One region of the Rhizobium sp. NPDC090279 genome, then DNA from elsewhere that is predicted to be linked to it. Evidence: predicted binding sites of a transcription regulator. Region 1 holds the regulator's gene; the other holds the start of a gene.
The links. Region 1 encodes PhoB, which activates phosphate uptake and scavenging genes when phosphate is short. Its sites were predicted from a motif close to TGTCATNNANCTGTCAT; they were not measured.

Region 2: ACIQWP_RS23230 (esterase-like activity of phytase family protein) is a predicted target of PhoB. The motif match lies at 2,316-2,332, and genes of this name have one in related genera.

The regions. Positions count from the first base shown of each region.
Region 1 covers NZ_JBIVYI010000003.1:424,317-428,479, reverse strand. The annotation lists gene ACIQWP_RS10100 (aspartate aminotransferase family protein) at 1-363, opposite strand, end outside; gene ACIQWP_RS10095 (GcrA family cell cycle regulator) at 789-1,325, shown strand; gene phoB (phosphate regulon transcriptional regulator PhoB) at 1,417-2,100, opposite strand; gene phoU (phosphate signaling complex protein PhoU) at 2,132-2,845, opposite strand; gene pstB (phosphate ABC transporter ATP-binding protein PstB) at 2,897-3,712, opposite strand; gene pstA (phosphate ABC transporter permease PstA) at 3,727-4,163, opposite strand, start outside.
Region 2 covers NZ_JBIVYI010000009.1:246,356-250,518, forward strand. The annotation lists gene glmS (glutamine--fructose-6-phosphate transaminase (isomerizing)) at 1-1,389, shown strand, start outside; gene ACIQWP_RS23225 (DUF502 domain-containing protein) at 1,566-2,264, shown strand; gene ACIQWP_RS23230 (esterase-like activity of phytase family protein) at 2,503-3,990, shown strand; gene recG (ATP-dependent DNA helicase RecG) at 4,033-4,163, opposite strand, start outside.

The DNA of each region.
Region 1 (4,163 bases):
CTTTTCGGGATGTCCCTTGGCGAACTGATAGCGCCGCGCCGTCTTGATGGCGCATTCGAGCGCCTCGGCGCCTGAGTTGGTGAAAAACACCTTGTCGGCGAAGGTCACGTCCGTCAACCGCTTCGAAAGCTTCTCCTGACCGGGCACCTCGTAGAGGTTGGACAGATGCCACACCTTGTCGGCCTGCGCCTTCAGTTCCGCGACGAGATGGGGGTGCGCATGGCCGAGCGAATTAACCGCAACGCCGGCTGCGAAATCGAGGTAGCGTTCGCCGCTTTCCGTGATCAGCCAGACGCCTTCGCCTCGCTCGAACCGCAGCGGAGCACGCATGTAGGTGTCATAAAGCGGCGCGGTCTCGGCCATGGCCATATCTCCTCGATCACAACTTTAAGGACCGATCGCTTCCGTTTGATGAAACGGGTCCGAAAAAATCAAAAATGCCGCCTTGCGGCGGCCTGCGCACTATTGATGTTTTGCACCGCGATGTCAACAAAACTGCCGTTTTGGCAGGTGCGAGAAAGCGCTTGCGGGCAAAAGGGATAGGTTCGGCGGCGGCTATTGCAGAAATGCCACGCCGGGACAGCAAGTTGGGGAAAACCTCGAAATCGATTCCTCAAGATTCCCGCGACTCTTGTCACGGAGTCAGCCTCACACTAGGTTAAAAAGCAATTGCTAGACTGCATGCGGCGGAACTAGTCACCACAATTTTAGAGCGTTTCGCGCCTCGACCCCATACGAGGCAATGGTGAGGGATTCTGCCATCGGAAACGCGACAGCGGAGACAGGGCATGAATTGGACAGACGAACGCGTCGAGAAGCTGAAAAAGCTATGGTCCGAAGGGTTGAGCGCCAGCCAGATCGCTGCGCAGCTTGGTGGCGTGAGCCGTAACGCCGTCATCGGCAAGGTGCATCGCCTGAACCTTCCCGGCCGAGCGAAGGCGGGCGGCACGGCAACCGCAGCACGCACGCCGAAGCGCAGCGCCGCAGCTCCCCGCGCAGCGAGCTATGGAACGCGTGTTGCAACCCGCACCGTGGTCACCCGCCAGCAGGGCGCAACCATGCTGAGGGAAGAAGTCGAGATCGATGCCGTCAACGAGATCCAGTATCGCCCGGCCACCAATGTCGTCGTCCCGATCTCCCGGCGCCTCGGCCTGACGGAACTGACCGAGCGCACCTGCAAGTGGCCGGTCGGCGATCCCTTGAAGGACGATTTCCACTTCTGCGGCAACGAGAGCCCAGATGCATCGCCCTATTGCGGCTACCATCAGCGCCTGGCCTATCAGCCGGTGCATGAGCGGCGTCGGCCGGCGCAACCGCGCGGCTGAGATGCCCCATAATTGAGGTAAAGAAACGGGCCCTTTGGGGCCCGTTTTCTGTTTCCGCCGCTATGTTGAGTGCCTGATCGGGTATTCCCGCTCAGGCCTCCATGGAGTAGCCCGCGCCGCGAACGGTGCGGATGACATCCTGCATATTGGAGAAGTTGAGCGCCTTGCGCAGGCGGCCGACATGGACGTCGACAGTACGTTCGTCGACATAGATATCGTGTCCCCAAACGCCGTCGAGCAGCTGCGAACGCGAGAAGACACGGCCCGGCGAGGACATCAGGAATTCCAGCAGGCGGAATTCCGTCGGCCCCAACCGCACTTCGCGGCTCTTGCGGTGAACGCGATGGGTCTCGCGGTCGAGCTCGATATCGCCACAACGAAGCACCGTGGAGAGAACCTCCGGACGGGCGCGCCGCAGCATCGCCTTGACGCGAGCCATCAGCTCCGGCGTCGAGAACGGCTTGACGACGTAGTCGTCCGCGCCGGTGGAAAGACCACGCACGCGCTCGCTCTCCTCGCCGCGGGCCGTCAGCATGATGATCGGCAGCCGCTCCGTCTCCGGCCGCATACGCAGCCGGCGGCAGAGCTCGATGCCGGATACACCGGGGAGCATCCAGTCGAGGATCAGAAGGTCGGGGATGCGCTCCTGGAGACGCAGCTCGGCCTCATCGCCTCTGAGGATCGTATCGACCTCGAAGCCTTCGGCCTCGAGATTGTAGCGCAGCAGAACGCTGAGCGCTTCCTCGTCTTCTACAACAGCAACTCTCGGAACCATGCGCCTATGGTCTCCTTTCTTCGCTTCCAGATTATTCCGTCACTGCGCCGACGGTGTTGGCGGTATCGTCTTTCGGGCGCTCGCCTTCCGGCTGGGCACCGGTCGCCATGTAATAGATCGTCTCGGCGATGTTGGTGGCATGGTCGCCGATGCGCTCGATGTTCTTGGCGCAGAAGAGAAGATGCGTGCAGGTGGTGATGTTGCGCGGATCTTCCATCATGTAGGTCAGCATCTCGCGGAACAGCGAGGTGTACATCGCGTCGATTTCCTCGTCGCGTTCGCGGATCGACACGGCCTTGTCCGGCGAGCGGGTGGCGTAGACGTCGAGGACTTCTTTGAGCTGGCTCAGCGCCAGTTCGGACAGGTGTTCGATGCCGCGGGCGAGACGACGGGGAACACCGGTGCCCTGCACGGCGATGACGCGCTTGGCGGTGTTCTTGCCGAGATCGCCGACGCGCTCCAGATCGGAGGCGATGCGGATCGAGCCCATGATCTCGCGCAGGTCGGCCGCCATCGGCTGACGACGAGCGATGGTGACGATCGCCTTGTCGCCGACTTCGCGCTCGGCATGGTCGAGAACGACGTCGTCGGAGATGACCTTCTGGGCGAGGCCGGTATCGCTGTTGACCAGCGCGCGGACGCTGTCGCTGACCATCTGCTCGGCCAGACCGCCCATTTCAGCAATGCGGCGCGTCAGGAACTTCAGGTCTTCGTCATAGGCAGAGAGAATGTGAGTGGAGACCATTTTTCTATCCTCAAGGTAAACTGTGTGAAAGGAGCCGCGCGCCTGACATCATCAACCAAAACGGCCCATGATGTAATCCTGCGTGCGGAAATCGTCGGGATTGGTGAACATCTTATCGGTGTCGTTCTCCTCAACCAGATGGCCGAGATGGAACATTGCGGTGCGTTGCGAGACGCGGGCTGCCTGCTGCATGGAATGCGTCACGATGACGATCGTGAAATTTTCCCGCAGCTCATGGATAAGGTCTTCGACCTTGGCGGTTGCGATCGGATCGAGCGCCGAACAGGGCTCGTCCATCAGGATGACCTCGGGGCTGACGGCAACGGCGCGGGCGATGCACAGGCGCTGCTGCTGACCACCCGACAGGCTCGTGCCGGCATCGTGGAGGCGATCCCGGACTTCGCCCCAAAGGCCTGCCTTCTGCAGGCTGGTCTCGACGATATGATCGAGATCGGCCTTGGAGCGATGCAGGCCATGGATACGAGGCCCGTAGGCGACATTCTCGTAGATCGACTTCGGAAACGGATTGGGCTTCTGGAAGACCATGCCCACCCGAGCGCGCAATTCCACGACATCGATGCTGTTGTCGTAGACATCCCGATCGTCGAGCGTGATCTTGCCGGTAACCCGGCACGTCTCGATCGTATCGTTCATGCGGTTGAGGCAACGCAGGAAGGTAGACTTGCCGCAGCCGGACGGGCCGATGAGCGCCGTGACCGTGTTGGCGCGGATCTTCAGATTGACGTCGAAGAGCGCGCGCTTGTCGCCGTAAAAGACCGAAACGTCCTGGCCGATCATCTTGTAGGGGATCGTCATCATCTTCTTGGTCAATGCTCTTTCGCTTGCGGCTTCCGTCATCATGTTCATTTGATGGCCCTCCCCTACCAGCGCCGTTCGAAGCGGCGGCGCAGCAGGATGGCGCCGATATTCATCGCGACGAGGAAGAAGAGCAGGACGATGATGGCCCCCGACGTCCTTTCGACGAAGGCACGCTCGGCTTCGCTCGCCCACATGTAGATCTGCACCGGCAGCGCGGTCGAAGGATCGAGCGGCGATGCTGGATAGTTGGCGACGAAGGCGACCATGCCGATCAAGAGCAGCGGCGCCGTCTCGCCGAGCGCATGAGCAAGGCCGAGGATCGTGCCCGTCAGGATGCCGGGCATGGCGAGCGGCAGCACATGATGGAAGACCATCTGCATGCGCGACGCGCCGAGCCCGAGGGCGGCACTGCGGATCGACGGCGGCACGGCCCGCAGCGCCGAGCGGGTGGCGATGATGATCATCGGCAGCGTCATCAGGCTGAGCACCAGCCCGCCGA
Region 2 (4,163 bases), on a different contig from region 1:
AATATGCTGAACCGTGTGACCGGCGCTTACGCACTGGCCGTAATGTTCGAGAACGATCCCGGCACGCTGATGGCGGCGCGCTCCGGCCCGCCGCTTGCCGTGGGTTACGGCAAGGGCGAGATGTTTCTCGGTTCGGATGCCATCGCGCTTGCACCGTTCACCAACGAGATCACCTATCTCGTCGATGGCGATTGCGCCATCGTCACCCATGCCGGCGCGACCATTCTCGACTTCAACGGCAAGGAAGTGAAAAGGCCGAGGCAGATTTCCCAGGCGACGGCCTATGTGGTCGACAAGGGCAACCATCGCCACTTCATGGAAAAGGAAATCTACGAGCAACCGGAGGTCATCTCCCATGCGCTCAGCCATTACGTCGATTTCGCCAGTCATCGCGTACGTCCGGAGATATCGGCGATCGACTTCGGCGGCGTTTCAGGTCTCGCAATTTCTGCCTGCGGCACGGCCTATCTCGCCGGCCTGGTCGGCAAATACTGGTTCGAGCGCTATGCGCGCCTCCCGGTCGAGATCGACGTTGCCTCCGAGTTCCGTTATCGCGAAATGCCTTTGTCGCCGTCTCAGGCGGCGCTGTTCATCTCGCAGTCCGGCGAGACGGCTGATACGCTCGCCTCGCTGCGCTATTGCCGGGATAACGGCCTGAAGATCGGTGCCGTCGTCAACGTCAAGGAATCGACCATCGCGCGCGAATCCGATGCGGTGTTTCCGATCATGGCAGGTCCGGAAATCGGTGTCGCCTCGACCAAGGCTTTCACCTGCCAGCTCGCCGTACTCGCTTCGCTGGCGATCGGAGCCGGTGTCGCGCGTGGTACCGTCAGCGCTGCGGATGAACAGGAAATGGTGCGCCATCTTGTCGAGATGCCGCGCATCATGGCGAACGTCCTGAACCTCATCCAGCCGCAAATGGAAAGCCTGTCGCGCGAGATCTCGAAGTTCAAGGATGTGCTCTATCTCGGCCGCGGCACCAGCTTCCCGCTCGCCATGGAAGGCGCGCTGAAGCTCAAGGAAATCTCCTATATCCACGCCGAAGGCTACGCGGCCGGCGAATTGAAGCATGGGCCGATCGCGTTGATCGATGAGAACATGCCCGTGATCGTCATCGCGCCGCATGACCGCTTCTTCGACAAGACCGTTTCCAACATGCAGGAAGTGGCGGCGCGCGGCGGTCGAATCATCTTCATCACGGATGAACTCGGCGCGGCCGCGTCGACATTGCCGACCATGGCGACGATCACCTTGCCCGTCGTCGACGAGATCATCGCGCCGATCATCTTTTCGCTGCCTATTCAATTGCTTGCCTATCATACCGCTGTCTTCATGGGCACGGACGTCGATCAGCCGCGCAATCTCGCGAAATCAGTCACTGTGGAATAGGACTCCTTCCGTCGCGCATTTGCTGTCACGTCGTCGTGAGCCGGACGTTTGTTCGGCGCGGCGACGCGGTTGGCGGGTTGTCTGCCGCGCCGATTTCTGGCACGATTCGTCCACGGAGATGGTGGGGAGGATTGGCCTGATAGAGGTAGGCGGCGGAACGGAGTTTCGAGCGGCGAATGACTGAAAAGCTCATCAAAATGTCCGTGACCACGCGGATCAGAAACAATTTCCTGGCCGGCCTGATCATCTGCGCTCCGATCGCCATTACTCTCTGGCTGACATGGTCGGTCGTCCATTGGGCCGATAGCTGGGTTCGCCCCTATATCCCCGCGCGCTACGACCCGGAGAGCTATCTGAATTTCGCCGTTCCCGGCACCGGCCTACTGATCGCCATGATCTTCATCACGCTGGTCGGTTTTCTCGCCAAGAACCTGATCGGCCAGAGCATCGTCCGCGTCGGCGAGTCGATCGTCAATCGCGTTCCGCTGGTGCGGACCATCTACAAGAGCGTCAAGCAGATCTTCGAAACCGTGCTCAAGGAGCAGGGCACGTCCTTCAAAAAGGTCGGGCTGATCGAGTATCCGAGCCCCGGCCTCTGGTCCATGGTGTTCATATCGACCGATGCCAAGGGCGAGATCGCCTCGAAATTCAACGCCATGGGGCAGGACATGGTGGCGGTCTTTTTGCCGCCGACGCCGGTGCCGACGGCAGGATTTCTGGTCTTCGTTCCGCGTGAAAAGATCACGGTGCTCGACATGAGCCCCGAGGACGGTGCCAAGCTCCTGATTTCAGGCGGCCTCGTTGCGCCCGAATACAAGGAACTGATCGCCGCCAAGGAGCTGCGGCAACCCGTTCCCATCAAGTCCCTATCCTAGAATTACTCCCTTTCCTATAGTTGGATGGATATCCTCGCGTATAGCGCGAACTGTCATGTCCCTATCATGTTGACGCCTTAGATCGTCGTTGGGGACCGATAATCGGATGTATCTCATCATCGAATGTTCGGAGCGTCGGCACCGGCTCTCGTCTTTCGACGCGGTTTGAAAGCAGGCCGGAGATCGATGCCGTTATCTCCGCAAGGGTTTTCATCAGGAGGATATTGTCTTGGGATATATGCGTTCGAAGAGCTTGCCGCTGCTGTCGGCTGCACTCGCCACATTTGTTTTTACCGCGCCGCTGACGGCACTCGCAGATAATTCCGTAAGCGTCCAGGGCGTAACGCTCGTCAACAAGGGACGCGTCGCCATCGGTCGTATTCCGGCCAACCAGCGCGACAAGTTCGGCGAGACTTTTGGCTCGGGCTCGGGCATGTCGATCGACACCAAGAGCTGGACCCGCAATGCAGACGGCACCTACAAGGGATCGTTGTGGCTACTGCCGGACCGTGGTTACAATGTTGCGGGCACCACGGATTACCGTGCACGCCTCAACACCATCGATGTCAAGCTGACGCCCGTCGCTCCCGGCGCAACGCCGGCAGCAGGCAAGGAACAGTCGGGCGTCGACGCCAAGCTCGCGGATAGCCTGCTGCTGAAGGACAGCAAGGGCGCCGACACGACCGGCCTCGACCCGGCAAACGGTGTCCGCAATCCGGAAGGCGCCATGCCGTTGTTGCCGCAAGCGCCGAACGGCAAGATCTCGCTCGACAACGAAGCCATCGCCCGTCTGCCCGACGGCTCGATGTTCATCAGTGATGAATACGGCCCCTATATCTATCGCTTCTCGGCGGCTGGCCAAATGATGTCGGTCACAACACCGCCGGCCGCCTTCCTGCCGATGCGCCATGGTGCCGTGAACTTCTCCTCGAACAATCCGGGACCTGGCGAAACCGCGCCCGATCCGAAGGACCCGACCAGAGGCCGCCAGAACAACCAGGGCTTCGAGGGCATGTCGCTCACCCCGGACGGCAAGTTCCTGATCGCCGTGCTCCAGTCGGCGACCCGCCAGGATGGCGGCGATTCCGGCTCGACGCGGCAGAATACGCGTGCTCTGGTCTACGATGTAGCCGATCTCGATCATCTGAAACTGGCGCATGAATATGTCGTACCGCTGCCGGTCTTCACCAATGACAAGGGCAAGACGGCCGTTGCTGCCCAGAGCGAAATCGTGGCGCTCTCGCCGACGAGCTTCCTGATGCTCGCGCGCGACAGCAACAACGGTTACGGCCAGAAGGGCGACAAGTCGATCTATCGCAGCATCGTCGCTGTCGATGCGTCCGCTGCAACCGACATTGGCGGCGGCAAGTTCGACGGCGACACGGCTGTCGCTCCAAAGGGCGTCCTCGATCCGTCGGTGAAGCCGGCGACGGTCAGCCAGTTCATCGACATCAACGACAATGCCGATCTGGCCCGCTTCGGCCTTCACAACGGCGCTCCGAACGACCGCAACAATCTCTCGGAAAAATGGGAGGCCATGTCGCTCGCCAGCGTTCAGGACCCGAAGCTGCCGGACGACTATTTCCTGTTCGTCGCCAACGACAATGATTTCATCACCCAGGACGGCTTCCAGGTTGGGGCTGCCTATAAGGATGACAGCGGCGCGGATGTCGACACCATGTTCCAGGTGTTTCAGGTCACGATTCCGGGTCTTGCTGCGAAGTAATCAGGTGAAATAGGGATGGACGCGGCAGACGCGTCCATCCATTCAACCTGCCCGCAGGAAGCGGATCGCTTCGTCGCGGCGGAAGAGATAGAGCAGGGTGCGCACTGCCGAGCCGCGTTCGCTTGTCAGCTCCGGATCGCGCTCGATCAGATAGGCGGCATCCTTGCGAGCGA